3 regions of the Bradyrhizobium sp. CCGB12 genome follow, and region 2 is predicted to be linked to each of the others. Evidence: predicted binding sites of a transcription regulator. Region 2 holds the regulator's gene; each other region holds the start of a gene.

Region 1 (9,997 bases), 3.5 Mb from region 2:
GATCTTGAAATTCGCCCTCTGCTTGCTTATGCGCGATTTTCATGTTGCAATATTCGACACAATCGGAATTGGCCGCTCGGCTGTGCGTTTCGCGACGATGAGACTCGAACAGACTTCCGGAAGCCCGTTTGTGGCGTGGCACGCGAAAAGCGGCCGCGTCTTTTTTGTATCTAGCGGAGGAGACGAACGATGCCACAAAAGGGCACGGTTAAATGGTTCAACCCGACCAAGGGCTATGGGTTCATCAAGCCGAACGGCAGCGATAAGGACGTGTTCGTCCACATCTCCGCCGTCGAGCGCGCCGGACTCTCCACCCTCAACGAGAACCAGGTGGTTGAATACGACCTCGTGGAGAACCGCGGCAAAGCATCCGCGGAGAACCTCAAGGTCTCCTGATTTCTCTCAGGATACGCGAGAGATCATGACGTTGCCCCCGGCTCTGCCGGGGGATTTCGTTTGGGGCGACCAAGCAGCGGCGGGTCAGCTCACCACCGGCGCAATTAGGAAATTCTCCGAAGCAGAGCTTCCCGCTGTCTTGCAGACGTCGCCCTCGATCCGGACCTTACCGGTCGCGAGCAGACGCAGCGCCTCGGGATAGATGCGGTGCTCGACTTCGAGGATGCGCTCCGACAGCGTGTCCGCCGTGTCGTGATCGCTGACAGGCATTGCGCCCTGCATCACAATCGGCCCGGCATCGGTCTCGGGGATGACGAAGTGAACCGTCGCCCCGGACAGCTTGACGCCGGCGCGCAAGGCTTGGCCGTGCGGGTCGAGGCCAGGGAAGGACGGCAGGAGCGAGGGATGGATGTTGAGCATCCGCCCGTGCCAGGCCCTGGTGAATTCGGCCGTGAACAGGCGCATGAAGCCGCCCAGACAAATCAGCTCGATGCCGTGCCGGTCGAGCGCGGCCTGCAGCACCTTCTCGAAGCCGGCGCGGTCCTTGCCGAACGGCTTGCTCTCGATCACCTCAGTCGTCACGCCGCTCGCCCTGGCCCGTTCGAGTCCGAGCGCATCGGCCTTGTTCGAGACGACCAGCGAAATCTCCGCCGGAAAATCCGCAGCAGCGGCGGCCCTGATCAGCGCGGACATGTTGGAGCCGCGGCCGGAAATCAGGATGGCGACGCGGCGCTTCATCACAGCGCCAGACATCACAGCGCCATGTCGAGATGGCCGTTATAGACGACGCGGTGCTCGCCCTCGGCCGGGATCACGGTGCCGAGCTGCGCCACCGTCTCGCCGGCGTCGGTGAAGACTTCGACCACCTTGTCGACCTTGTCAGGCTCGACGATCGCGATCATGCCGATGCCGCAATTGAACGTGCGCAGCATTTCGAGCTCCGCGATGCCGGCCTGCGCCGCCAGCCATTTGAACACCGGCAGCACCGGCAGGCGTGCGAGGTCGATTCCGACGCCGAGGTTCTTCGGCAGCACGCGCGGAATGTTGTCCGTAAAACCGCCGCCGGTGATGTGGGCGAGCCCCTTCACCGCGCCAGTCTCGCGGATCGCGCGCAGGCAGGATTTGACGTAGAGCCGCGTCGGCGTCAGCAACGCGCCGCCCAGCGTCATCACGGGCGCGAACGGCGCCTGCGCCTCGAAGCCGAGACCGGATTGTTCCACGATCTTGCGCACCAGCGAAAAACCGTTGGAATGCACGCCCGAGGAGGCGAGCCCGATCACGGCATCGCCTGCGGCGATGTCCTTGCGCGGCAGCAGCGTACCGCGCTCGGCGGCGCCGACGGCGAAACCGCCGAGGTCGTAGTCGCCGTCCTTGTACAGGCCGGGCATCTCGGCGGTCTCGCCGCCGATCAGGGCGCAGCCGGATTCGCGGCAGCCTTCCGCAACGCCCGCGACAATAGCAGCCGTGGCCTCCGGGTCGAGCTTGCCGCAGGCAAAATAATCCAGGAAGAACAGCGGCTCAGCGCCCTGCACCACCAGGTCGTTGACGCTCATGGCGACGAGGTCAATGCCGATCCCGCCATGCAGGCCGGTCTCGATCGCGATCTTGACCTTGGTGCCGACGCCGTCGGTCGCCGCGACCAGGACCGGGTCCTTGAAACCGGCCGCCTTGAGGTCGAACAAGCCGCCGAAGCCGCCGATCTCGGCATCGGCGCCGGGCCGTGCGGTGGCGCGGACCATCGGCTTGATTAGGTCGACCAGGCGGTTGCCCGCGTCGATATCGACGCCTGAATCGGCGTAGGTGAGGCCGTTTTTGCGGTCGGTCATGCCCGATTTCCAGTGGGTTTTGCGGCTGGTTACGTCGAATTCCGGGGACGCGCAATGGCTCGCATGGCGCTCCGCCCTATACTATGTAGACATATCAACCGGTTCAGCCCTGGGACGGGCCGAATTTGCGGTCAGATCGGTGCCGGGAAGCGCTGCGTGAGTATTCCGAATATCATTACCCTGGGCCGCATCATGCTGGTCCCGATCATCGTCTGGGCCATCGTGTCGAGCCAAATGGAGGTGGCGTTCGCCGTCTTCCTGATCGCCGGCATCAGCGACGCCGTCGACGGCTTCCTGGCCAAGCGCTTCAACATGACGAGCGAGCTCGGCGCCCTGCTCGATCCGCTCGCCGACAAGGCGCTGCTCGTCTCGATCTACCTGGCACTCGGCATCTGGGGCGACATCCCGCGCTGGATCGTGATCCTGGTGGTCTCGCGCGACATCATGATCGTCGCCGCCGTGATTGTATCCTGGCTGTTCGACAAGCCGGTCGAGATGAAGCCGTCGAAGGTGTCGAAGCTCAACACCGCAGCCCAGGTATCGTATGCGGCGCTGGTGCTGGCGTCCCTCGCCTTCGGCTTCAAGCCGCAGCCCTATGATATGATCATGATGGGCCTCGTCACCATCTTCACGCTCTCCTCCGTGTCGCTCTATCTCGTCGGGTGGCTGCGGCACATGAGCACGATCGAGGCCAAATGAATGGGATGCGGCCCCGCAAAAGGCCAACTCCCGCTCGATGAAGTCGACTCTTTTCAAACCAGGCCGGCGCGCCGGCACGGAGCAAGGCAAGCGTGGCAGGCCGCGTTCATCCCCGACAATTGGCGTTCTCGCTCCCACACGCGGAAAGCCTCAGCCGGGACAATTTCCTGGAGGGCCCCGCCAACGCGGCCGGTCTCGGCCTGATCGACAGCTGGCCGGAATGGCCGCACCGCATCATGTGGCTGGCCGGCCCCGAAGGAAGCGGCAAGAGCCATCTCGCCGCGATCTGGGCCGAGGTATCAGGCGCGCGCTCGACCACGGCCGGTGCGCTGACCGCCGCTGATGTTCCCGGTGCGCTCGCTACCGGTGCGCTGGTGGTCGAGGATCTCAGGGCGAAGGATTTTGACGAACGCGCCCTCTTCCACCTGATGAACCTCGCCCGCGAGGATGGCGCCCACGTCCTCTTCACCGGGCGCGAGGTGCCGGCATCGCTCGTGATCGAGCTTCGCGACCTGCGCTCGCGGCTGCGGGCGGTGCCCGTGGTCTCGCTGCTGCCCCCCGACGACCAGCTCTTCCGCGGCCTGATCGTCAAATTCTGCGCCGACCGCCAGCTCAATGTGGACGAGAGCGTGGTCAGCTACCTCGCCACCCGCCTCGAGCGATCCTCGGCGGCCGCCCGGCAGGCCGTGGAGTTGCTCGACAGCGAGGCCCTGCGGCTCGGCCGCCCCGTCACCCGGGCACTGGCCGCCGAGCTGCTTCGCGACGCCTGAGCGGCCTGCGGGTCGCCAAGGCCGCTTGACGCGGCGCGGCAGCGGAACGTCAATGTCATCGAAATGATTGCGCCTGTAGCGTTACAGCCCGATGGCGGGGGAACCATGCTTTTGGGCCGCTGGCGAGTTACTCTATCGGCTGCGTCATCGAAACGTCATCGGACTAACACATGCTCCCGCCGGTTTTGCGCGTAAGTCGCAAATCGGGGTGAACTGGATGGATCGACTTCTCATGGACTCTGCGCAAGCCGTTGAAATTAAAGAGAAAGGCCCGGAACCCGAGGGCCTGCCGGCGATCGCTACGAGCCCCGAGCGGTTCATCAACCGTGAGCTCTCCTGGCTGCATTTTAACCGCCGCGTCCTGGAGGAATCGGTCAATCCCAGCCACCCCATGCTGGAGCGGGTGCGATTCCTGTCGATTTCAGCGAATAACCTCGACGAATTCTTCATGGTCCGCGTCGCCGGCATCAAGGCCCAGGTGCGCGAGGGCATTGCCGAACGCAGCCCCGACGGCCTGACGCCGTCCGAACAGCTCGCGCTGATCAACCGCACCGTCTCCGAGCTTGCCTCCGACCAGCAGGCGATCTGGCGCGACCTGCGCGGTACGCTGGCCGATGTCGGCATCGTGCTGGTCGACGGCAGGGACGTCACCAAGACGGAACGGACCTGGATCGAGGACTACTTCCTCCACAACGTGTTCCCGCTGCTGACGCCGCTCGCCATCGATCCGGCCCACCCCTTCCCGTTCATTCCGAGCCTCGGCTTCACCATCGCGCTCCAGCTCACGCGCGCCGCCGACGGCAAGCAGATGAACGCGCTGATCCGCATGCCCGGCAAGATCGACCGCTTCATCCGCCTGCCGGCCGAAGGCAAGGTCGTCCGGCTGATCTCGCTGGAGCAGGCAACCGCCCTGTTCATCAACCGCCTATTCCCCGGCTACAATCTGCACGGCCAGGGCGCCTTCCGGATCATCCGCGACTCCGAGCTCGAAATCGAGGAAGAGGCCGAAGACCTCGTCCGCCTGTTCGAGACGGCGCTGAAGCGCCGCCGCCGCGGGTCGGTGATCCGTCTCGAGATCGACGCCAAGATGCCGGAGGAGCTGCGCAGCTTCGTGCAGCACGCGCTGTCGGCCGCCGACGACGAAGTGTTCCTGGTCGACGGCGTGCTCGCCATGAACGAGCTCTCGCAGCTCACCCGCCTCGACCGTCCCGACCTCGAATTCACGCCTTACGTGCCGCGCCATCCCGAGCGCGTGCGCGAGCATGGCGGCGACATTTTTGCCGCGATCCGGCAGAAGGACCTTGTCGTCCATCATCCCTACGAATCCTTCGACGTGGTGGTGCAGTTCCTCCAGCAGGCCACGCGCGACCCTGATGTCGTCGCGATCAAGCAGACGCTCTACCGCACCTCCAACAACTCGCCGATCGTGCGCGCGCTTGCGGAAGCCGCTGAGGCCGGCAAGTCTGTCACCGCATTGATCGAATTGAAGGCGCGCTTCGACGAGGAAGCCAACATCCGCTGGGCGCGCGATCTCGAGCGCGCCGGCGTGCAGGTCGTCTACGGCTTCCTCGAGCTGAAGACGCACGCAAAGCTCTCGATGGTGGTGCGCCGCGAAGGCGGCAACCTCACGACTTACGTCCACACCGGCACCGGCAACTATCATCCGGTGACCGCGCGCATCTACACCGACCTCTCCTACTTCACCTCGGACCCGACCATCGGCCGCGACGCCGCCCGCGTGTTCAATTTCATCACCGGCTATGCCGCGCCTAGCGATCTGGAAAAGATGGCCGTGTCGCCATTGACCTTGCGCAAGCGCATCATCGAGCACATCCAGGGCGAGACCGCGCACGCAAGGCACGGCCGGCCCGGCGCGGTTTGGATGAAAATGAATGCGCTGGTCGACCCTGATATCATCGACGCGCTCTACGAGGCCTCGCAGGCCGGCGTCCAGGTCGAGCTCGTGGTCCGCGGCATCTGCTGCCTCAGGCCCGGAATTCCAGGCCTGTCGGAGAACATCCGCGTCAAGTCGATCATCGGACGCTTCCTGGAACACGGTCGAATCTACTGCTTTGGCATGGGCCAGGGCCTGCCGAGCGCGAAAGCGGCTGTGTATATCTCCTCAGCCGACATGATGCCGCGCAACCTCGACCGCCGCGTCGAGGTGCTGTGTCCGCTGCAAAATCCCACGGTGCATCAGCAGGTTCTCGAACAGATCATGGTCGCGAATCTCAAGGACAATGAGCAGAGCTGGCAATTGTTGCCGGACGGGTCCTCAACGCGTATGAAGACCGCGAAGGGCGAGGAGCCTTTCAACGTGCACAACTACTTCATGACAAATCCGAGTCTCTCTGGCCGTGGAAAGTCGCTCAAGGAATCCTCGCCGCGCCGTCTCACGCGCCGTAATGAACGTCACCAATCCTGATTCCGGAATCGCGACGTGAAGCGGCCGCGCAAGCGCGGCGCCAGCGTCGCGGTCATCGACATCGGTTCCAACTCGGTTCGTCTCGTCGTCTACGAGGCGCTGGCACGCAGCCTCATTCCGATCTTCAACGAAAAGACGCTGTGCGGCCTCGGGCGCGAGGTGCAGAGCACGGGCCTGCTCGCGCCCGACGCCGTCGACAAGGCGCTGACTTCGCTGAAACGGTTCCGCGCCCTATGCCGCGTGATGCAGGTCGGGCGCGTGTTCGCGATTGCGACCGCCGCCTGCCGCGACGCCTCCAACGGCGCCGATTTCATCGCCAAGGCTGAACGCATCTGCGCGGTGAAGATCGAGATCCTGTCGGGCCAGCGCGAAGCGCGGCTGTCGGCGCTCGGCGTGATCTCCGGCATCCATCATCCTGACGGCATCGTCGGCGATCTCGGCGGCGGTTCGCTCGAACTGATCGACGTCCGCAGGAACAGCGTGCGCAGCGGCGTGACGCTGCCGCTCGGCGGGCTCGCGCTCCAGGATCTCGCACACAAATCGCTCAAGCGCGCCGACCGCATCGTCCGCGAGGCGATCGACGAGGTGCCGCAGCTCGCCGCGGGCCGCGGCCGCGCCTTCTACGCCGTCGGCGGCACCTGGCGCGCGCTCGCGCGCATCCACATCATCCAGAGCGGCTATCCGCTCCAGGTGATGCACGGCTATTCGATTCCGGCGGCCGAAGCGCTCGACTTTTCGCGTCGTCTCCGCCGGCTCGCGGCCGCGGACATGCTTGCCGACATCGAGATCGTCGCCGATGCGCGCCGCCCGCTCCTCACCTATGCGGCGCTGGTGCTCGAGCACATCATTCGCGTGGCGCAGCCGAAGACCATTGTGTTCTCCACCTTCGGCGTGCGCGAGGGCCTGTTGCATGAGAAGTTGCCGGAGGCCGAACGCAACAAGGACGGGCTGATCTGCGCCGCAGAAGAACTTAATCAGCTGCTGTCGCGTTCGGCGAAGCACGCCCGCGAGCTGATCGCCTGGACCGACCGCCTCGCCCGCGTGGTGAGGCTGCGCGAGACCGAAGAGGATCGCCGCCTGCGTCACACCGCGTGCCTGCTCTCCGACATCGGCTGGCGCGTGCACCCCGATCACCGCGGCGAGCAGACGCTGAGCCTCGTCGTCAACGGCAATTTCGGCGCGATCACCCACACCGAGCGCGCCTTTGTCGGCCTGTCGGTGTTCTACCGCTATGCGGGGCTCAGCGAGGAAAACCAGCCGCCGGCCACCATGCAGGGCCTGCTGACGCCGGCACAGCTTGAACGCGCCCGCCTCCTGGGCGCGGCATTCCGCGTCGCGCACCTGATTTCGGCGGCGCGCCCGGGTGTGCTGCCCGCGACGCATTTCCGCAGCGTGGGCCGCAAATTGATGCTGGTGTTCGAGCACCGCCTCGTTGATCTCGTCGCCGACCGCGTCGGCAGCCGCTTCCGCGCGCTCGCGCGCCTCGTCGGTCGCGCGGGCTCGATCGTCAGGCGGTAGGAAGTTACTCCGCCGACGCCTTGGCATGGCGCTCGGAGGATGCCAGCGCGGCTGCACTCAGGCTGCGTCGGCGCCAGATGGTGCCGACGACCAGCACGACGACGACGCCGAGAAGCGCGCAGAGATATTCGCCACCTCCGCCGCCATGGGCGAATTGCGGCGGGATGCGAAGAGCGCCGAGCATGTTGTCCAGCGAGGCGCCGAGAGGACCATCGAACAGCGTGTGCAGCTTCGGCGCGATGCCAGGATCGGTCGCGATCACTTCGCCCGAGATCCAGCCGAGCAGCGCCGCACCCGCCCAGACCAGCACCGGCAGCTTTGCAAGCAGCGCCATGATCAGCGCGGCACCGGCGACGATCAGCGGCACGCTGATGGCAAGGCCGAGGATCAATAGCGGCACGCTGCCATTGGCGGCGGCGGCCACCGCAATGACGTTGTCCAGACTCATGACGATGTCGGCGACCACCACGATCTGGATGGCCTGCCACAGATGCGAGGCGGACTCGACGTCGTCCTCGTCCTCGTTTTCGGGCACCAGGAGCTTTGCCGCGATCACGATCAGCGCGAGACCGCCGACCAGCTTGAGATACGGCAGCTCCATCAGGGTCGCGACGATGCCGGTGAAGATGATCCGCAGCATCACCGCAGCGCCGGCACCGAAGATCATGCCCCACAGCCGATGCCGCGGGCTGAGGCCGCGGCAAGCGAGTGCGATCACCAGCGCATTGTCGCCGGAGAGCAGGATGTTGATCCAGATGATCTTGCCGACCGCGATCCAGAAGGTCGGCTCGGCCATCTCGTTGCGAAACTGGGTGAAGAATGCCCCGATCGTAGCGGGATCGAAGATCTGCCAGAGCCAGCTCACAATAAGTCCTTTCGCCCCGTCGTTTTAACTTATCAGCCGATGATCAGCCGACGATCTCGTTGCCCGAGAAGAACTGCGCGATCTCGATCGCGGCGGTCTCCGGCGCATCGGAACCGTGCGCGGAGTTCTCGCCGATCGACTTTGCGTAGAGCTTGCGGATAGTGCCGTCGGCCGCCTTGGACGGATCGGTCGCGCCCATGGCGTCGCGGTATTTGGCGATGGCGCCCTCGGCTTCCAGCACCTGGACCACGACCGGGCCCGAGGTCATGAACTCGACGAGCTCACCGAAGAACGGCCGCGCCTTGTGGACGGCATAGAAGGTCTCGGCCTGTTCCTTGGTCATGCGGATGCGCTTCTGCGCGACGATACGCAGGCCCGCCTTCTCGATCACGGCGTTGACCGCACCGGTCAGGTTACGCGCGGTCGCATCGGGCTTGATGATCGAGAAAGTGCGTTCGATGGCCATAGTCTTATCCTTGAGGAGAAAGCGGTGGTTCGGAGTTGCGGGGCTTATATCGGCGCCTTCGCCGGACGGCAAGCGACCGCCGGAGCGGCCTCACAGGCGCTGCGCCGCAGGCGGCTGTCCGCCAGGATTCCAACATGGATTACAACAATTTCACCCAGATGAACCCAATCTGAAACCTCCGTCAGGGTTCGGTTCAGCTTCGCCGGCGTAAGGTCTGGCCTATCGAAACCCAAGCCCTGATCACGAGGCAGACCGTTTCGGCGGCCTTTCCATCGACGCGATAGCGCCGCGCCAGCAGTTTTTGAGGAGATCACCATGTTGAGGAAACTTTCGCTTGCCGCTGTCGCCGCGGTTGCGCTGGGTGCCGCGCTGGCACCGACCTCCGCCTCTGCCCACTGGCATGGCGGTGGCTGGCATGGTGGCGGCTGGCATGGCGGCTATCACGGCTGGGGCGGACCGCGCTTTTATGCTCGCGGCCCCGTCGTCTCCTACGGTTATGGCGGCTGCTATGTGCGCCGGCTGGTCCCGACCCCCTGGGGACCCCGCTGGCGGATGATCAACCGCTGCTACTGAGCCCGGCAGCACCTTTTTCAAGTACCTCCAGGTACCTACCCCCCCAGGTACCTTCCAGGAGAAGCCCCGGCGATCCCCCCGCCGGGGCTTTGTCTGTGGATGGATATGGCGCGACTTCATACAATTTTTACTAGAATGCCGAGCAATCTCCGCGAGTGGCGAAACCATTTTGGGGGCCAATGACTTGATATGGTGTCCTTGCTTTGAGAACACGGAACCCCGCGATGGCTGGCCCTTTTGCCAATGACAGCGAACAGATTGACCGGCGCACCAGTCGTTCGATTTGCGACGCCGTGGGCGAAAGGCTTCAGCAGAGCCTGCGCCCCGATCCCCGGCTCCCGACGCACCTTGAGCAGCTGCTCAACGAGCTGAAGCAGCGCGACCGCGAATCACACTGACCGGAAGCTGACTGGAAGACGCGGAAAAACGGGTTGCGTTCGGCGCGCCTTGCGGTGACAA
Region 2 (9,997 bases):
TCGTCGCAGAGCTGACGCAGCGCCTTGAGGAAAGCGGGCGTTGACGAACGCACGCCGCCCTCGCCCTGGATCGGCTCGATCAGGATGCCGGCGGTCTGCGGACCGATCGCCTTCTTCACGGCTTCGATGTCGCCATGCGGGACCTGGTCGAAGCCGTCCATCGGCGGACCGAAGCCCTCGAGATATTTTGCCGATCCCGTCGCAGCCAACGTCGCCAGCGTGCGGCCGTGGAAGGCGCCTTCGAAGGTGATGATCCGATAACGTTCCGGATGCCCCTTGGAGAAGTGATGATGGCGGACCAGCTTGATCACACCCTCCAGCGCTTCGGCGCCGGAATTGCAGAAGAACACGAAGTCGGCAAAGCTCTCATTGCAGAGACGGGCCGCGAGCTTCTCGCCATCGGGGCTCTGGAACAGGTTGGACATGTGCCAGAGCTTCGTTGCCTGCTCCTGCAGTGCCTTGACCAGCGCGGGATGGGCATGGCCGAGCGCATTCACCGCAACGCCCGACGTGAAGTCGAGGTAGCGATCGCCATTGGTCGCGATCAGCCAGCAGCCTTCGCCGCGCTCGAAACCAAGGTCGGTCCTGGCGAAAACGGGAAGCAGATGCGGCGCGGCGCTGTTGGTCATGACCATCACTTGGATGTTGCACTTGGATGTTGAGACCTGCCTGGCGTGCCTTACGCAGCGCACCATTGACCGGTCCGGAAAACGAAACGTGCCGCCTTTTAAGGGCGGCACGCGTCACTATCTTATGCCTGGCAAGACGGGTGTCAATGCCGCCCGAAAAGCCTCGCGAAACGCTGAATCCGTAGTCTTGCGGTGCCGATTTTGCGGGGTTTTCACCACGGAACATGTGGAAGCGAGTCGGCGGACTCTTGCGCGGGAGTCACGCCATATTGTAGCGTTTGGCCTGTCAGATACGACATCTCGTGCAGCGGTTCTGATCCCAAGAGTCCTTATGTACCGGCGTAAACGTTCGGGCGTCAGTCACGCGCCCGGCGAGCCTTAAGGGATTCTGGCGGCACGGGTTTTTCAAGGCTTAGGCATTCGTTGTGAGGCCCCAGGATGGCTGGCCGGCAGCGAGGGAAAGGGTGCAATGACGGTTTTGACCTGGTCCGACGATCGCGTCGAGCAGCTGAAAAAGCTCTGGGAGGCCGGACTTTCGGCCAGCCAGATCGCGGCCGAGCTCGGCAATGTGACCCGCAATGCCGTGATCGGCAAAGTGCACAGGCTCGGCCTGTCCGGCCGCGCCAAAAGTCCTTCCTCGGCCGCGCCCCGGCCGCGCAAGGCGCGTCCGGCGCAGCACATGATGCGAGTGACCCGCCCGATCTCGCGCGGCAACACCGCGCTCGCGCAGGCCTTCGAGGTCGAGGTGGAGGCCGAGCCGGTCACCTACGACAACGTGGTGCCGATGAGCCAGCGGCTGTCGCTGCTGGAGCTGAACGAGGCGACCTGCCACTGGCCGGTCGGCGATCCCTCGAGCCCGGATTTCTTCTTCTGCGGCGGCAAGGCGCTGTCCGGCCTGCCCTACTGCGCCCAGCACTCGCGCGTCGCCTATCAGCCGGCCGCGGATCGCCGGCGTGCACCGGCCAAGCCGAGCACGCGGTGAGAATTTTCTGAGATCAAGACGGCAGCCGTCACGCGATGACGGCTCCGCACATTCGGTGTCGTCCCGGACAAGCGCGCCTCAAGCGCGCGTAGATCCGGGACCCATAGCCACAGGGCGCAATTGTCGCGCGAAGTGGTCACTCCGAGTCTTCGCCAAACTACTCCCTGTGGCTATGGGTCCCGGATCTGCGCTTACGCTTGTCCGGGACGACACCTGAGTGCGTGACGACGACAGATCGCCAAAAGAGCTTACGTCTGCTCCGCCTTCGCAAAGCGATCATCCAGCGCGTACCCTGCGCCACGGACCGTGCGGATCGGGTCCTGCTCGCGGCCGAGATTGAGCAGCTTGCGCAGGCGGCCGATATGGACGTCGACGGTACGCTCGTCGATGTAGATGTCGCGACCCCAGACGCTGTCGAGCAGCTGCTCGCGTGAGAACACGCGGCCGGGATGCTCCAGGAAGAACTCCAGCAGGCGATATTCGGTCGGGCCGAGATCAATCGGCCGGCCCGAGCGCGCCACGCGGCGCTTGTCGCGGTCGAGCTCGATGTCGCCATAGGCGAGCACGGTGGCAAGCCGCTCCGGGCTTGCGCGCCGCAACAGACCCTTCACGCGCGCCAACAGCTCCGGCACCGAGAACGGCTTGACGATGTAGTCGTCGGCACCGGTCGCAAGACCCCGCACCCGCTCGCTCTCCTCGCCGCGCGCGGTGAGCATGATGATCGGAAGCTGCTTGGTCTCGGGACGGGTGCGCAGCCGCCGGCACAGCTCGATGCCGGACAGTCCCGGCAGCATCCAGTCGAGCACGATCAGATCGGGGATGTGTTCCTTGAGGCGGGTGTCGGCATCGTCGCCGCGCATCACCGTCTCCACGTCATAGCCGTCGCCTTCGAGGTTGTAACGAAGAAGCTCGGTGAGAGCTTCCTCGTCTTCAACCACCATAATGCGTGCGCCCATGTGGTCGTCGCTCCTTACGTAATCAGGTATTCGGGACCGTCGTGGCGAAGGTCGTCATGTCGCCCTTCGGCCGCTTGTCGGTGATCGCCTGCCCCTCGATCATGTAGAACACGGTCTCGGCGATGTTGGTGGCGTGGTCGCCGATCCGTTCGATGTTCTTGGCGCAGAACATCAGGTGGATGCAGAACGAGATATTGCGCGGATCCTCCATCATGTAGGTGAGGAGCTCGCGGAACAGCGAGGTGCAGATGGCGTCGACTTCCTCGTCGCCCTTCCAGACTGCCATCGCCGCCGGTAGGTCGTGCGCGGCATAGGCATCCAGCACCGACTTGACCTGCTGCTCCACGAGGTCGGTCATGTGCTCCAGGCCGCGGAACAGTTTCAGCGGATGGAAGTCCGTCTCCAGCGCTGCGACGCGCTTGCCCATGTTCTTGGCGAGGTCGCCGATACGCTCGAGATCGGTGGCGACGCGCATGGCGCCGACGATTTCGCGCAGATCCACCGCCATCGGCTGGCGGCGGGCGATGGTGAGCACGGCGCGCTCCTCGATGCGCTTCTGGAGCGCGTCGAGCTCGGCGTCGATGGTGACGACGCGCTGACCGAGCGCAACGTCGCGGCGGATCAGCGCGTCGACGGAGTCGACGATCATGCGCTCGGCAATGCCGCCCATCTCGGCGACCAGGCGAGTGAGCTCCTGGAGGTCGGTGTCGAAGGCCTTAGCGGTATGTTCAGTACCCATGTCCCGTCTCCTCAGCCGAACCGGCCGGTGATGTAGTCCTGCGTGCGCCGATCGCTCGGCGACGTGAAGATCTTGCTGGTGTCGTCGAACTCGATCAGCTCGCCGAGATACATGAAGGCGGTCTTGTCGGAGACGCGCGCCGCCTGCTGCATGTTATGGGTGACGATCGCGATCGTGTAGTTCTCGGACAGCTCCTGGATCAGCTCCTCGACCTTGGCGGTCGAGATCGGGTCGAGCGCCGAGCAGGGCTCGTCGAACAGGATCACCTCAGGACGCACCGCAACCGTGCGGGCGATGCAGAGGCGCTGCTGCTGGCCGCCGGAGAGCGACAGGCCGGAGGCGTTGAGCTTGTCCTTGACCTCGTTCCACAGCGCGCCGCCGCGCAGCGCCTTCTCGACGCGGTCGTCCATCTCGGACTTCGAGATCTTCTCGTAGAGGCGGATGCCGAACGCGATGTTCTCGTAGATCGTCATCGGGAACGGCGTCGGCTTCTGGAACACCATGCCGACGCGGGCGCGCAGCAGGTTGAGGTCCAGCCTGGGGTCGAGGATGTTGGTCTGATCCAACATCAACTGTCCCACGGCGCGCTGCCCCGGATAGAGGTCGTACATCCGGTTGAAAATGCGCAGCAGGGTCGACTTGCCGCAGCCCGACGGGCCGATGAACGCCGTGACGCGGTTGGTGCCAAGCGTCAGGTTGATGTTCTTCAGCGCGTGGTGCTCGCCGTAATAGAAGTTGAGGTTGCGCACCGTCACCTTGGCCGGCGCCTCCGGCAGCGGATGCGAGCCGGGCTGAACGGGCGTACTGACGGAAATAGACATATCGCTCATTTTGCGGTCCTCTCGGCGCTAAGGATGCGCGCGCCAATATTCAAGGCAAGTACGGTCAAAGTGATCAGCAGGGCACCGCTCCAGGCGAGCTGCTTCCAGTAGGCGTAAGGGCTCTGCACGAAATTGTTGATGGTCACCGGCAGGTTCGCCATCGTCTTGTTCAGGCCGAGGCTGAAGAACTGGTTCGAGAGCGCGGTGAACAGCAGCGGCGCGGTCTCGCCGGCGACGCGGGCGGTCGCCAGCATCACGCCAGTGATGAGGCCGGAGCGCGCAGCGCGATAGGCGATGCGCTTGATCACCAGCGAGCGCGGCAGACCGAGCGCGGAGGCCGCCTCGCGCAGCGCATTCGGCACCAGCAGCAGCATGTCCTCGGTCGTGCGCAGCACCACCGGGATGACGATCACGGCGAGCGCGAGCGCACCTGCGATCGCCGAGAAGCCGCGCATCGGCACCACGACCGCGCCGTAGATGAACAGGCCGATGATGATCGAGGGCGCCGAGAGCAGGATGTCGTTGATGAAGCGGATCACCGAGGTCAGCTTGTCGTTGCGGCCGTACTCGGCGAGATAGGTGCCGGCGAACATGCCGAGGGGCGCGCCGATGCCGACGCCAAGCACGGTCATGATCAGCGAGCCGACGATGGCGTTGAGCAGGCCGCCCTCGTTCGAGCCGGGCGGCGGGGTATTTTCGGTGAAGACCTGGAGGTTGAGCCCGGCCAGACCGTTGTAGAGCAGCGTCAGCAGGATCAGCGCGAGCCAGGTGACGCCGAAGGCGGCGGCAGCCAGGCAGAGCGCGCGGATGACGACATCCACGCGGCGGCGGCGTGCATAAATCGGGTTCATGTTACTTTCCCGCCTTCTTTTCGAGTCGCAGCAGCATCAGCCGCGCGGCCGCGAGCACGAAGAACGTGAGCACGAACAACAGCAGGCCGAGCAGGATCAGGCCGGACTGGTGCAACCCGTCGCTTTCGGCGAACTCCGATGCGATCGCCGCCGAGATCGTGGTGCCCGGTGCGAAGATCGACGAGGAGATACGGAACGAGTTGCCGATGATGAAGGTCACCGCCATGGTCTCGCCGAGCGCTCGGCCCAGCGCCAGCATGACGCCGCCGATCACGCCGACGCGGGTGTAGGGGATCACCACGCTGCGGACGACTTCCCAGGTGGTGCAGCCGACGCCGTAGGCGGCTTCCTTCAGCACCGGCGGCACCGTCTTGAACACGTCGACCGAGATCGAGGTGATGAAGGGCAGCACCATGATGGCGAGGATCAGCGCGGCGTTGAACAGGCTGAGATAGGACGGGGGACCTGCGAAGATCGCGCCCAGCACGGGAACGCCGTCGAAGATCTTGATCATGAAAGGCTGGAAGGTGTTGGCGAGGAACGGGCCCAACACGAAGAAGCCCCACATGCCGTAGATGATCGAGGGAATGCCGGCGAGCAGCTCGATGGCCATGCCGATCGGGCGGCGCGCCCATTGCGGACAGAGCTCAGTGAGGAAGATGGCGATGCCAAGACCGACCGGAATGGCGATCGCCATCGCGATGAACGAGGTCACCAGCGTGCCGTAGATCGGTCCGAGCGCGCCGAGCACGGGCGGATCGGCCGACGGCGCCCAGCGCTGCGTCCACAGGAACGACAGGCCGTATTCCTTCATCGCCGGGAAAGCACCGACGACCAGCGAGATGATGATGCCGCCGAGGATCAGCAGCACCGAGATCGCGGAAAGCCGCGTGATCCAGTAGAAGGTGACGTCGCCGAGCTTGAACGCGCTCAAAGCCTTGGCACGATCATACGGTCCGGCGTCGTCGATTACATCGCTCTGAACGGCCATCTCTGCCACGCCGATCCCCTGTACCCGTTTATGTATACGCTTGTTTTTGGCCCCGTGCCCCGGATGCGGCGCTCGCCCATCCGGGGCTTGGTTCTTGTGGGCTCGGCTCAGCGGCGCAGCACTTCAGGCTGCGCCGTGTCCGGGACGCGAGAGCGAGCGCTCAGCTCTTGATCTCGGCAGCCCAGGTCTTCTCCACCTGCTGGACGACGCTGTCGGGCATCGGGATGTAGTCGAGCTCCTCGGCCATCTTGCCGCCGTTCTTGAAGGCCCAGCGGAAGAACTTGATGGCTTCCTGCGAGGCCGCCTTGTCAGTGGCGGACTTGTGCATGAGGATGAAGGTCGCCGCCGTGATCGGCCAGGACTTGTCGCCGGGCTGGTCGGTCAGGATGACGTAGTAGCCGGGAGCCTTGGACCAGTCGGCGTTGGCGGCGGCCGCCTGGAAGGCCTCGACGGTCGGCTGCACGGGCTTGCCGGCCTTGTTGACGAGACCGGTGTAGGTCAGCTTGTTCTGCTTGGCATAGGCGTACTCGACATAGCCGATCGAGTTCTTGGTCTGGCTGATGTTGCCCGACACGCCTTCGTTGCCCTTGGCGCCGACGCCGACCGGCCACTCGACCGCGGTGCCCTCGCCGATCTTGCTCTTCCAGTCCGCGCTGGCCTTGGAGAGGTAGTTGGTGAAGTTGAAGGTGGTGCCCGAACCGTCCGAGCGGCGGACCACGGTGATGGCGTCCGACGGCAGCTTCACGTTCGGATTGAGCTTCTTGATCGCGGCATCGTCCCACTTGGTGATCTTGCCGAGATAGATATTGGCCAGCGTCTCGCCGTCGAACACCAGCTCGCCCGGCTTCACACCCTCGAGGTTGACCACGGGGACGATCGCGCCCATCACCATCGGCCACTGGACGAGGCCGTCCTTCTCGAGCTGCTCGGCCTTGAGCGGCGCGTCGCTGGCGCCGAAGGTCACGGTCTTGGCCTGGATCTGCTTGATGCCGCCGCCGGAACCGATCGACTGGTAGTTCAGGCCGTTGCCGGTCTCCTTCTTGTAGGCGTCAGCCCACTTCGAATAGATCGGGAACGGGAACGTCGCGCCGGCTCCCGTGATGTCGGCCGCAAAGGCCGCAGTCGTCGATGCGGCGACCAAGCCAGCAGCGACGATAGTTTTGAGGAAATTCATGCTGGTCTCCATACAGGGGAGCGAAGCGCCATCCGCGCCCGATCGCGCTCCCCGCGCCGCCCCCTTTAGGAGCGGTCGGCTGTGCTTTTACGAAGGTTTCGTGACAGCTGGATGACACCCTCAAGCGATTAAAATCGCTTGATTTTCAGGTGAGAGCCGGAGTCTTGGCCTGGGGAAAACAGGCCGTGAAAGTGGCACCCTGCCGGGGCACGCTTTCGATCAGAAGCCGGCCGCGATGACGGTTAAGAATATGTTTCACCAGCGATAATCCGAGTCCTGTCCCGCCCTGCGAGCGGCTGTCGCCGACGTCGACCCGGTAGAAGCGTTCAGTCAGCCGGGGCAGGTGCTCGGGCGCGATGCCGGGGCCGAAATCGCGAACCATGACCCGAATTTCCTGAGCTCCATCAGTGGCCGTGCTTGGGGTCAGCGACACGATGACGCGACCGCCCGAGGCGCCATATTTGAGCGCGTTCTCGATCAGGTTCTCGAACAGGCGGAGCAGCTCCTCGCGGTCGCCCGCGATCATCACCGGGGCATCCGGCAGATGAGTCTCGACATCGACCTGGCGTTCCCGCGCCAGCGGCTCGAGCCCGTCGGCGACCTGGAGGATGATCGGCAAGAGGTCGACCAGGGTGTCCGGCCGGACATGGGCCGATAGCTCGACCCGCGACAGCGACAGCAAATCGTCGATCAGGCGCGCCATGCGGGTGGCCTGGTTGTGCATGATGCCGAGGAAGCGCTCGCGCGCCTTTGGATCGTCCTTGGCCTGGCCCTGGAGCGTGTCGATGAAGCCCGACAGGGCGGCGAGCGGCGTGCGCAGCTCGTGGCTGGCATTGGCGACGAAATCGGCCCGCATCTCCTCGACGCGACGCAGCGGCGTCTGGTCGTGGAAGGTCATCAGCATGCATTTGTCGGCGCCGCCGAAGGTGGTCGGCACCGGCACCGGCGTGATCATGAGCTCCAGCCAGCGATCGACCGGAACGTGGTCGAGATAGGTCGCGCGCCGCGGTTCGGTGGTCGCGATCGCCTCGCGCAGCGCCGTGATGATCTCCGGCGAGCGCAGCGCGAACTGGGCGAGCTCGTTCCTGCGCAGCGCCGGCGCGAGCTGAGCGGCAGCGGCGTTGAGGTGGATGACGCGACCGGCGCGGTCGAGCAGCACCGCGGGATCGGGCATGCCGGCGACGACGGCGGCCACCGCCGCACTCTCGACCGGGTTGTTGATGCGCCTGACGTCGTCGCGCGATGCGGCGGCATCGTGCAGGCGCCAGGGGATCAGCGCCGCCGCCGCAATGCAGAGGAACACGATGGCGGCGGGCAGCGCCGACAGCTCGCCCAGCGAGACGAGCACCGACAGCGCCAGCGCCGCAGCGATCAGGATGATGGTCGAGTGCCGCAGCCGATCGGACCAGGGCTGGGTGTTGGGAGAAGATGGGGCGTCGATCGCCATCGGGGAGGGCTTCTCCTTGGGGCTTGCGCTGGTCAGGCGCCGCTGTCGCTGCGCTCTCTCACATAGGCGGCCTCACGCGCCGGGCCGGGGTCTAGCTTGAGCGCCGCCTGCTGCAGGCGCTTCGAACGTGCGCCGATTATAACTTCGCGAAGCGTCAGCAAGATTACAGATATGACAAAGGGGGACAGATAATAGAGGACGCGGAACAGCAGCATTCCGCCCAGAAGCTCCTCCCGGTCCATCTGCCAGAGGCCAACCAGCATGGCGGCGTCGAACACACCAAGACCTCCGGGCGAATGGCTGGCAAAGCCGAGCAGGGTCGCCGAGACGAAGATCACCGCGACCACGACGAAGCCGAGATTGGGCTCGTCCGGGACCAGCACGTACATGGCGAGCGCGCAGAAACCGAGATCGACGATGCCGATCGCGATCTGGAGCAGCGTCAGCGGCCCGCCCGGCAGCACCACGGTCCAGGGCCCGCGTCCCACCACCCGCGGCTGGGTCCAGACCCAGACCACATAGGCGACCAGCCCCACGATGATCATCATCGCCAGCGTCCGGTTCAGCCAGGCCGGCAGCTGGTCGATCGAGGCGGCGGCCTCCGGATGGTAGGCGATGCCAAGGCCGAGCACGGCGGCATTGCCGAGCCAGAAGGTCAGGCCGGCGAGGAAGCAGATCTTGGCGACGTCGATCGCGTTCAGCCCATAGGCCGAGTAGATGCGATAGCGCACCGCGCCGCCGGTGAAGACGCTGGCGCCGACATTGTGACCGATCGAATAGCTGGTGAAGGCGGCGAGCGCGTTAATCCGGTAGGGCACGTGGGCGTGGCCGATCGCGCGCGTGGCGAAAAGGTCGTAGAAGGTCAGGGTGAAATAGCCCGCAGCGACGAATAGGGCCGCCATAGCAATCTGGCTCGGCTCGGTGCTCTTGATCGCCTCGATCACCTCGTTGCGATCGATGCCGCGCAGCATGTGGTAGAGCACATAGCAAGCGATGCCGATGACCGCGATGCTGGTCACAACTCCAAGCTTATGCAGGATTTGCTTCTGGCGCAGAAACGACGTCGCCCTGCGTATGGCTTCCAGCATCTAGACCTCGAACAACGCTTCAGCGGCCAGGGTGGCCGGCAGACAGGCGGACGACACACAGGCACTCAACGAACCCTCGCCGCCGGCTCCGGCATCGCGCATGCACCCTGCCCCTCCACTAGCGCGTTTTCGGGCGAAGTGGAATTCGCCAATTCGAACAAAAACACGTGCCTTCAATATTTTAGGCAGGGTCGCGGGCTCCTGATGCACGGTTTGGCACTTTCGGCGGCAAGGCTTGACCCGAATCTCCTTCAATCCTGCGCAGACGCCATGAAGTTTTGATGATTTCGACGGCACAATGTTCCGTGACGGCTTAAGC
Region 3 (9,997 bases), 3.4 Mb from region 2:
CGTAGACGCGGATCAGCGCGTGAAGACCTTCGATCGGATCGCCCGATCCCTGCGCGACCGAGTTGAGCACGGATTCGCGGCGATGCCGGTCGTCGGCGAGCGCCTCGATCAGATCGTCCTTGCTCTGAAAGTAGAGATAGACCGCGCCGTGGCTCAGCCCGGACCGCTTGACGATGTCGGCCATGCCGGTCTGGTGAAAACCGTTTTCGGCAAAGCAGGCGAGGGCGGCCTCGAGAATCTGCTGCCGCCGGCTTTCGCGTTGCTTGTCGCTGATCTTGGGCATCCGGGGCGCTCGTAAATAACTGACAGATTGATCGTTTTATGGCTTGTCAGGATTTGTCTGACTAGAGCCCAGACAGAATAAAAAACGATCGATCAGTCATTTTTATTGGAAAAAGCTCATCCTGGTCAAGTCCGCCGCCGGAAAATTGGAGGATCAAGCCGTCGCGCGGCGATGGTTACAGCGCGGGCCTTGATCGCCTGCCGTTAGAACAGCCGTCCGCCGTTCGGCACGGGCTTGCTCGGCTGTACCAGCACGACCTTGCCCTCGGCGTCGGGGAAACCGAGCGTCAGCACCTCCGAGACAACCGGACCGATCTGGCGCGGCGGGAAATTGACGACGGCGGCGACCTGTTGCCCCACCAGCGTCTCGAGCGGATGGTTTTCGGTGATCTGCACCGAGCTCTTGCGCACGCCGATCGCGGCGCCGAAGTCGATCCACAGCCGCCAGGCCGGCTTGCGCGCCTCCGGGAACGTCTTGGCGTCCACGATGGTGCCGACACGGATATCGACGGCGAGGAAGCTGTTGAAGTCGATTGTCGGCGAGGCGCTGGCCGCGGGATCGTGGGTGACGTGCATGGTCTGTCCGTTCGGAGAGTTGGCGTGGTTCGCGATATTGTCGCGCGAACCGGAGTTTCGTACAACGCCCGGGGACGTAAAACGCCCCGGCGATCACGATACGACGCATGTGCGAGGGACGATTTGCCCAACATCATCTACGGCATCAAGAATTGCGACACCATGAAGAAGGCGCGCGCCTGGCTCGACACCCATGGCATCGCCTATGATTTCCACGACTACAAGACCGCGGGGGTGGAGAAGGACAAGCTCAAGCAGTGGAGCGACAAGGTCGGCTGGGAGACGTTGCTCAATCGCGCCGGCACCACCTTCAAGAAGCTGCCTGACGCCGACAAGGAAGGCTTGAGCGAGAAGAAGGCGCTGACGCTGATGCTAGCGCAACCATCGATGATCAAGCGGCCGGTGCTGGAGGTTGGCGGCAAGCTGCTGGTCGGCTTCAAGCCTGACATCTATGCCAAGGAGGTCGGGGCAAAAGCGCGCTAGTTCAGCTCGATGATTTCGGCGGTGACGCTTGGGCCGGACTGGTCGGCGAGTTCGACCACGTCGGCAGCAGCGATGCGGCCAGGCGCGCGATGAAACAGGTCGCGGTCGATCACGGCGCGCTGCCTCGGACGCGGCGGCGCGTCATTTCCGCGCATCAGATTCTTGATCTCGAAGCCGCCGTCCTCGCAGAAGGTCTTCACCGACGCGATGACGTGGCTGACCTTGTCGTCGGTCAGGAACGGCAGCAGCAGCCGCTCATAGGCGACGATGCGTCCGTAGATGTCGTCGACGTCGGCAACGCTGTAAACCGGAAGCCCGCGCGCGACGCATTCATGATAGATGGGCATCACGAAAGGCGCGAGCCGCGGTCCGACATAGTCGTGCAGCAGGATGCCCTTGCCGGTGTGCCCATAGGCGCGCGAGATGCGCGTGCCTTCGCTCTGGATGGTCAGGTCCGGCGTCGGCCCAGAACCGTCCACCGTGTAATAGATGAGATCGGACAGCTCTTCCTCGAGCCGCGCAGGCTGGTACTCCCAGATCGCCGGTGCGACCTGCCGGCGCGCATAAAGTCGCAGCCACGTATTCAGGAGATCACGCTGCCTGATCGACTTGACGACGGAGGGTGCGGCGCTCGCGAAATCCAAAACAATATTCCCGGCATGTGAAAACCCGCACATGATCTTCGCCGCGGGAAAATTTTCTATGAAGGCTGGCGCGCGCGACCAAAGACCGTTAACGACGACTTGATGACCGGTGCTTTTGCGAACCGGGAGGCCGGGCAGGCACGACGTCAAAACATCTCCGACTAAGGGAGCATTCGTATCCCAGCCGGAGGCCTGATCTGCTCAGCTTTCCGCCTTGCCTAACCCCCGTCACCTCCGGCATATTCCGCGCCCGGAGGCGGCGTTCCGGATGGGCTCCAAGGCCCTCCGGAAAGCCGAAGTAAACAAGGACAGCCACGCGCGGCCAGCGCGTCGTGCGGGCAGGGGGAAATCTGTTTGGCCGATGAGTTCATTCTCGAAACGGAAGGCTTGACCAAGGAGTTCGCGGGCTTCTTCGCCGTCCGCGACGTTGCGCTCAAGGTTCGCCGTGGGAGCATTCATGCGTTGATCGGCCCGAACGGGGCCGGCAAGACGACCTGCTTCAATCTTTTGACCAAGTTCCTCAAACCGTCCGCCGGAAAGATCCTGTACAAGGGGCAGGACATCACTGCGATGGCGCCGGCCGACGTGGCCCGCATGGGTCTCGTTCGTTCATTCCAGATTTCAGCGGTGTTTCCCCACCTCACCGCGCTGGAAAACGTCCGCGTCGCACTTCAGCGCCAGCACGGCTCTTCGTTCGACTTCTGGCGTTCCAAATCCGTGCTCAACCGCTTCAACGATCGCGCGCGCGAGTTGTTGAACGATGTCGGCCTCAGCGAGTTTGCTAACACGCCCGCGGTCGAGATGCCTTACGGGCGCAAGCGCGCACTGGAGATCGCAACCACGCTCGCGCTCGACCCTGAGATGATGCTGCTGGACGAGCCGATGGCCGGCATGGGTCACGAGGACATCGACAAGATCGCGGCGCTGATCAAGCGCATCTCCGCGAAATATACCATCCTGATGGTCGAGCATAATTTGAGCGTCGTGGCCAATCTCTCCGACATCATCACCGTGCTGACGCGCGGGCAGGTGCTCGCGCAAGGGCATTACTCCGAGCTCACCAAGGACGAGCGCGTCAAGGAAGCCTATCTGGGAGCCGGTCATGCCTGACACTGCGATCGCCGAGGCTCCGGCAAAGGCTGCGACCGGCGGAAACATCCTTCAAGTCCGCAACCTGGAAGCCTGGTACGGCGAGTCTCACATCCTGCACGGGATCAACTTCGACGTGAATGCGGGCGAGGTCGTCACCCTGCTCGGGCGCAACGGCGCCGGCAAGACGACCACGCTGAAGTCGATCATGGGCATCATCGGCAAGCGCTCGGGTTCGGTGAAGTTCAACAACCAGGACATCATCCGCGCGACCTCCGACAAGATCGCGCGCATGGGCATTGCGTTCTGCCCGGAGGAGCGGGGGATATTCTCCAGCCTCGACGTGCGGGAGAATTTGCTGCTGCCTCCGGTCGTACGTGCAGGCGGACTGCCGCTCGATCAGATCTTCGACCTGTTTCCGAACCTGAAGGAACGGCTCAACAGCCAAGGCACAAAGCTGTCGGGCGGCGAGCAGCAGATGCTGGCGATCGCGCGCATCCTGCGCACCGGCGCGAGCTTCCTGATGCTGGACGAGCCGACCGAGGGCCTTGCGCCTGTCATCATCCAGCAGATCGGCCACACCATTGCGCGGCTCAAGAAGGAAGGCTTCACGATCCTCCTGGTCGAGCAGAACTTCCGCTTCGCATCGACCGTGGCCGACCGATATTACGTGGTCGAGCACGGCAAGATCATTGACGGGTTTTCCAACGCCGAGCTTGCCGCCAACATGGACAAGCTCCACACCTATCTCGGCGTCTAGAACTGCCAACGAGAAAATTCAAAAAGGAAAGTTGCATGAACACCAGGTCGATTGCGTCATTGCTGCTGACGACCGCGCTTACCTTCGCCGCAGCAGGCGTTGCGTCCGCGCAGGACAAGACCGTCAAGATCGGCGCGCTGTCCGATCAGTCCGGGCTCTATGCCGACCTCGGCGGACCGGGCTCTACTCTCGCCGCGCAGATGGCCGTTGAGGATTCCGGCCTTGCCGCGAAGGGCTGGAAGATCGACATCATCTCGGGCGATCACCAGAACAAGCCCGACATCGGCACCGCGATCGCGCGGCAGTGGTTCGACGTCGACAAGGTCGACGTCATCGTCGACGTGCCGAACTCGGGCGTCGCGCTCGCCGTCAACAACGTCGTCAAGGAAAAGAACGGCGTCTACATCAACTCCGGTGCGGCGACCTCGGACCTCACCAACGCGCAGTGCTCGCCCAACACGGTGCACTGGACCTATGACACTTACATGCTGGCCCACACCACCGGTCAGGCGCTGGTGAAGGCCGGTGGCGACACCTGGTTCTTCCTGACCGCGGACTACGCCTTCGGCGCGGCGCTCGAGCGCGACACCACGGCGGTCATCACCGCCAACGGCGGCAAGGTGGTCGGCGGCGTCAAGCATCCGCTGAACACGCCGGACTTCTCCTCGTTCCTGCTTCAGGCGCAGGCTTCCAAGGCCAAGATCATCGGCCTTGCCAATGCCGGCGGCGACACCACCAACACCATCAAGCAGGCGGCCGAGTTCGGCATCGTCAAGGGCGGCCAGAAGCTGGCGGCGCTGCTGCTGTTCCTCACCGACGTCAAGGCGATCGGCCTGGAGACGGCGCAGGGCCTCAACTTCACCGAGACCTTCTACTGGGACATGAACGACCAGACCCGGGCGTTCTCCAAGCGCTTCGCCGCGAAGATGAAGAACAATGCACCGCCGACCATGGTGCAGGCCGGCGTCTATGCGGGCGTGCGTCACTATCTCAAGGCGCTGGAAGCGCTTGGCGGCAACTCGCATGACGGCGTCAAGGTCGTCGAGAAGATGAAGTCGATGCCGACCGAGGACGATCTGTTCGGCAAGGGCGAGATCCAGCCCAACGGGCGCACCATCCACAACGCCTATCTGTTCGAGGTGAAGAAGCCTTCGGAATCCAAGGGGCCGTGGGACTTCTACAAGCTGGTCGGCACGGTGCCGGGTGACCAGGCCTTCACGCCGCTGTCCGAGAGCAAGTGCGCGCTCTTGAAGAAGTAAGATGACGGCCCGCAGGCCTTCAGGCCTGCGGGCGACTTTCAGGGAACGCCGAAGGGACCGGGTGCGGGATCGATGCAGGCTCTTTACGCTCAGCTACTGGTGGGACTGATCAACGGCTCGTTCTACGCGCTGCTCAGTCTTGGGCTTGCCGTGATCTTCGGCATGCTCAACATCATCAATTTCGCCCATGGCGCGCTCTACATGATGGGCGCCTTCGTCGCCTATTTCCTCCTCAACCTCGGCGGCATCAACTACTGGTGGGCGTTGCTGCTGGCGCCGATCATCGTCGGCATCTTCGGCATGATCCTGGAGCGGACCATGCTGCAATGGCTGACCGGGCTCGACCATCTTTACGGCCTGCTCCTGACCTTCGGCATCGCGTTAATCGTGCAGGGCCTGTTCCAGAACTATTTCGGCTCCTCCGGCCTGCCTTACGCCATTCCGGACCAGCTCAGGGGCGGCATGAATCTCGGCTTCATGTTCCTGCCGATCTATCGCGGCTGGGTCGTCGTGTTCTCGCTGGTGGTGTGCTTTGCGACCTGGTTCCTGATCGAGAAGACGCAGCTCGGCGCTTACCTGCGCGCCGCCACTGAAAACCCGACGCTGGTGCGCGCCTTCGGTATCAACGTGCCGCGCATGATCACGCTGACCTATGGTCTCGGTGTCGGCCTTGCCGCGCTCGCAGGCGTGCTCTCGGCGCCGATCAACCAGGTGCGGCCGCTGATGGGCGCCGATCTCATCATCGTGGTGTTCGCGGTGGTCGTGATCGGCGGCATGGGATCGATCATGGGCTCCATCATCACCGGCTTTGCGCTTGGCGTGATCGAGGGCCTGACCAAGTATTTCTACCCCGAGGCCTCCAACACCGTCGTGTTCGTGCTGATGGTGCTGGTACTCCTGGTGAAGCCAACGGGATTGACGGGAAGGGCGGCCTGACTATGACAACCCTGACAGACGACACGCTGTCGGCAAACCCGCGCGCGATGCGCGACGAGATGATCGTCTTCGTGGTGATGGCACTGCTGCTGGCGGCGGTGCCATTCACGGGCGTCTATCCGTTCTTCGTGATGCAGGCGTTGTGCTTTGCGCTGCTTGCCTGCGCGTTCAATCTGCTGGTCGGCTATGGCGGGCTGCTGTCGTTCGGCCACGCGATGTTCCTGGGAACCGCAGGCTATTGCAGCGCGCATGCGCTGAAGGTCTGGGCGCTGCCGCCCGAGCTCGGCATCCTCGTCGGCATCGCCGCGGCGTTCGTCCTGTCGATCATCACCGGCTACATCTCGATCCGCCGCCAGGGCATCTACTTCTCGATGATCACGCTGGCGCTGTCGCAGCTGTTGTACTTCATCTATCTCCAGGCGCCGTTCACCCATGGCGAGGACGGCATCCAGGGCATCCCGCAGGGGCGCATGTTCGGCGTGTTCGATCTCTCCAAGCCGACGGTGCTATATTACGTCGTGCTGGTCGGCTTCCTCGCTGGCTTCCTGCTGATCTTCCGCATCATCAACTCGCCGTTCGGCGAGGTGCTGAAGTCGATCCGCGAGAACGAGCAGCGCGCGATTTCGCTCGGGTACCGCACCGACCAGTACAAGTTCCTGGCCTTCGTCCTGTCAGGCACGCTGGCCGGGTTCGCCGGATCGCTGAAGGTGTTTGTGGCGCAGAATGCCTCTCTTACCGACGTCCATTGGACGATGTCGGGCGAGGTCGTGCTGATGACGCTGGTCGGCGGTCTCGGCACCGTCTTCGGCCCCGTGGTCGGCGCCTTCGTGATCATCGCCATGCAGCAATATCTGGCGGGTTTCGGCCAGTGGGTGACGGTGATCCAGGGCTCGATCTTCGTGATCTGCGTGCTCACCTTCCGCCGCGGCGTCATCGGCGAAATCGCCCATTACTTCCGCCGGTCGCTCTAAATTATTGATATCGCACCAATTTCGTTGGTGCGATAATCCGGTGGATGACCCGGCTCCGTGGGCGTGAGGTGACACGCGCGCGGATCGAAAATGGTCTATGACAGTTTTATGACGGCCCTGACAGGGCCGGGCCATTTCCAACCGGTAGCCTATCCCCATGATGCGATGGTTTCGTGCTTTCCTGCCCAAGGAAGAACGGTTCTTCGACCTTTTCGACCGTCACGCTCAGACCGTGATCCAGGGTTCGATCGCGCTCCAGGGTATGCTGAACGGGGGCGAGGAGACGCCGGTTTATTGCCAGCGCGTCAACCAGTTCGAGAACGACGCCGATAACATCACCCGTGAGGTGCTGACGGCGGTGCGCCGCACCTTCATCACCCCATTCGACCGCGGCGACATCAAGAACCTGATCACCTCGATGGACGATGCCATCGACCAGATGCAGCAGACCGCCAAGGCGGTGATGCTGTTCGAAGTTCGTGCCTTCGAGCCACCGATGCGCGAGATCGGCGGGCTCCTGATCGAATGCGCCAATCTGGTCGGCCGCGCGCTGCCGCTGATGCAGTCGATCGGCCCGAACGTCGCCATGCTGACCGCGATCACGGAGGAGCTGGGTAAGCTGGAGGGCCGCGTGGACGACCTTCATGACATCGGGCTGAAGGAGCTTTTCCTCAAGCATCGCGACGGCAATGCGATGGACTTCGTCGTCGGCGCAGAGATCTACGACCATTTGGAGAAGGTCGCCGATCGCTTCGACGACGTCGCCAACGAGATCAACAGCATCGTGATCGAGCAAGTTTAGGGCAGGGCCGTCGTGGATGCTGCGTTGGGTTTTCCCATCCTGGTCGGCTTGATCGCCGTCGCACTGCTGTTCGATTTCCTGAACGGCCTGCATGACGCCGCCAATTCGATCGCGACCATCGTCTCGACCCGCGTGCTGCGGCCGCAATTCGCGGTGTTCTGGGCCGCGTTCTTCAATTTCATTGCCTTCATGGTGTTCGGGCTGCATGTCGCCCAGACCATCGGCACCGGCATCATCGATCCCGCGGTGGTCGATGCCCAGGTCATCTTCGCGGCTCTCGTCGGCGCGATCGTCTGGAACCTCGTGACCTGGGGGCTCGGCATTCCCTCTTCGTCGTCGCACGCGTTGATCGGCGGTCTCGTCGGCGGCGGCATGGCCAAGGCAGGGATCTCGGCGGCTGTGTGGAGCGGCCTGTCCAAGACGGTGCTGGCCATCGTGCTGTCCCCGCTGGTCGGCTTCCTGCTCGCGATGATGCTGGTGGCCATCGTGTCCTGGGCCTCTGTGCGCTCGACCCCGTTCGCGGTCGATCGCGCCTTCCGCATCCTGCAATTCGCCTCGGCCTCGCTCTATTCGCTCGGTCACGGCGGCAACGACGCCCAGAAGACCATGGGCATCATCGCGGTGCTGCTCTATTCGCAGGGCCATCTCGGCGGCGAATTCTCCGTGCCGTTCTGGGTGGTGCTGTCCTGCCAGGCGGCGATGGCGCTGGGCACGCTGATGGGCGGCTGGCGGATCGTCCGCACCATGGGCCTGCGCATCACCAAATTGACGCCCATGCAGGGCTTCTGCGCCGAGACCGGGGGCGCTGCGACCCTGTTCATGGCGACGTTCCTCGGCGTTCCCGTCTCGACGACACACACCATCACCGGTGCCATCGTCGGCGTCGGCGCCGCCCGCCGTGTTTCGGCGGTGCGCTGGAACGTCGCGAGCTCGATCGTCTATGCCTGGGTGATCACGATCCCGGCCTCCGCCATCGTCGCCGCGCTGACCTGGTGGGCGGTCCAGATCATCAAGTAACGAACTTCAGCCCGGCAATCCCCGCGACGATCAGGGCGATGCTGGCGAGGCGGAACGCGGTGGCCGGCTCGCCGAACAGGATGATGCCGAGCGTTGCGGTGCCGACCGCGCCGATCCCGGTCCAGACCGCATAGGCGGTTCCGACGGGCAGCGATTTGAGCGCGAGTCCGAGCAGGATGACGCTGCCGGCCATGGCCACGAGCGTGATGACGGACGGAACCAGCCTGGTAAAACCCTCGGTGTATTTCAGGCCGATAGCCCAGGTGATCTCGAGAAGACCGGCGACGAACAAAATGCTCCAGGCCATGACGACCCTCCGTACCAAGGCAGGGTCGTCCCCGCGGCTGAGGTGCTGAGAAACGGGAAGGTCGTCCTTCCCCCCAAGGCCAGTATGGCCAAGGCCGATATGGGACTGGCCGGAAGGCTCCGCAATCACCAAATGAGGCTTGATCAGGCCCATTTTCCCTGCCAAACGCTCCCGCCATGTCCGACATCGCCACCACCACAGCCGAATCGCCGGCCCGTTCCCCGCTTGCCGCTGAAGTGTCGCGGCGACGGACCTTTGCGATCATCTCCCACCCCGACGCCGGCAAGACCACGCTGACGGAGAAGCTGCTGCTGTTCGGCGGCGCCATCAACCTGGCTGGGCAGGTCAAGGCCAAGGGCGAGCGGCGCAACACGCGCTCGGACTGGATGAAGATCGAGCGCGAGCGCGGCATCTCGGTCGTGACCTCGGTGATGACCTTCGAGTTCGAGGGCCTCGTCTTCAACCTCTTGGACACGCCGGGCCACGAGGACTTTTCGGAAGACACCTACCGCACGCTCACGGCGGTCGATTCCGCCGTCATGGTGATCGACGCTGCCAAGGGCATCGAGGCGCGCACCCGGAAGCTGTTCGAGGTGTGCCGCCTGCGCGACATCCCGATCATCACCTTCATCAACAAGATGGACCGCGAGAGCCGCGACGTCTTCGAGCTGCTCGACGAGATCGAGAAGACGCTGGCGCTCGACACCACGCCGATGACCTGGCCGGTCGGCCGCGGCCGCGACTTCCTCGGCACCTATGACGTCGTCAATGGCGGCGTGCGCCTGCTCGAAGGCGGCGGCGCCAAGACCGGCGCGGCGCAGCAGATCGAGATCGCGGAGCTTGCCAAGCTCAACGGCAATCTCGACGTCTC

What was found. The regulator PhoB, encoded in region 2, activates phosphate uptake and scavenging genes when phosphate is short. The targets are predictions, from matches to a motif close to TGTCATNNANCTGTCAT.
Region 1: a site for PhoB is predicted at 3,834-3,850, ahead of NLM27_RS15275 (RNA degradosome polyphosphate kinase). Genes of this name have one in related genera too.
Region 3: a site for PhoB is predicted at 7,098-7,114, ahead of NLM27_RS15690 (DUF47 domain-containing protein). Genes of this name have one in related genera too.

What each region holds. Positions count from the first base shown of each region.
Region 1 covers NZ_JANADO010000001.1:3,169,604-3,179,600, forward strand. Annotated here, with positions in the region: gene NLM27_RS15250 (cold-shock protein) at 190-396, shown strand; gene purN (phosphoribosylglycinamide formyltransferase) at 481-1,134, opposite strand; gene purM (phosphoribosylformylglycinamidine cyclo-ligase) at 1,149-2,222, opposite strand; gene NLM27_RS15265 (CDP-alcohol phosphatidyltransferase family protein) at 2,379-2,921, shown strand; gene NLM27_RS15270 (DnaA ATPase domain-containing protein) at 3,014-3,691, shown strand; gene NLM27_RS15275 (RNA degradosome polyphosphate kinase) at 3,924-6,116, shown strand; gene ppx (exopolyphosphatase) at 6,132-7,634, shown strand; gene NLM27_RS15285 (TerC family protein) at 7,639-8,499, opposite strand; gene ndk (nucleoside-diphosphate kinase) at 8,543-8,965, opposite strand; gene NLM27_RS15295 (sulfur globule protein precursor) at 9,281-9,538, shown strand; gene NLM27_RS15300 (hypothetical protein) at 9,763-9,936, shown strand.
Region 2 covers NZ_JANADO010000001.1:6,654,505-6,664,501, forward strand. Annotated here, with positions in the region: gene NLM27_RS30500 (aspartate aminotransferase family protein) at 1-629, opposite strand, end outside; gene NLM27_RS30505 (GcrA family cell cycle regulator) at 1,099-1,611, shown strand; gene phoB (phosphate regulon transcriptional regulator PhoB) at 1,860-2,567, opposite strand; gene phoU (phosphate signaling complex protein PhoU) at 2,590-3,306, opposite strand; gene pstB (phosphate ABC transporter ATP-binding protein PstB) at 3,318-4,136, opposite strand; gene pstA (phosphate ABC transporter permease PstA) at 4,133-4,978, opposite strand; gene pstC (phosphate ABC transporter permease subunit PstC) at 4,980-5,969, opposite strand; gene pstS (phosphate ABC transporter substrate-binding protein PstS) at 6,130-7,143, opposite strand; gene NLM27_RS30540 (ATP-binding protein) at 7,289-8,590, opposite strand; gene NLM27_RS30545 (lysylphosphatidylglycerol synthase domain-containing protein) at 8,623-9,678, opposite strand.
Region 3 covers NZ_JANADO010000001.1:3,253,187-3,263,183, reverse strand. Annotated here, with positions in the region: gene NLM27_RS15735 (TetR/AcrR family transcriptional regulator) at 1-283, opposite strand, end outside; gene NLM27_RS15730 (tRNA-binding protein) at 487-858, opposite strand; gene NLM27_RS15725 (ArsC family reductase) at 982-1,341, shown strand; gene NLM27_RS15720 (hypothetical protein) at 1,338-2,018, opposite strand; gene NLM27_RS15715 (ABC transporter ATP-binding protein) at 2,340-3,095, shown strand; gene NLM27_RS15710 (ABC transporter ATP-binding protein) at 3,088-3,834, shown strand; gene NLM27_RS15705 (ABC transporter substrate-binding protein) at 3,870-5,093, shown strand; gene NLM27_RS15700 (branched-chain amino acid ABC transporter permease) at 5,166-6,029, shown strand; gene NLM27_RS15695 (branched-chain amino acid ABC transporter permease) at 6,032-7,000, shown strand; gene NLM27_RS15690 (DUF47 domain-containing protein) at 7,158-7,802, shown strand; gene NLM27_RS15685 (inorganic phosphate transporter) at 7,815-8,819, shown strand; gene sugE (quaternary ammonium compound efflux SMR transporter SugE) at 8,812-9,126, opposite strand; gene NLM27_RS15675 (peptide chain release factor 3) at 9,303-9,997, shown strand, end outside.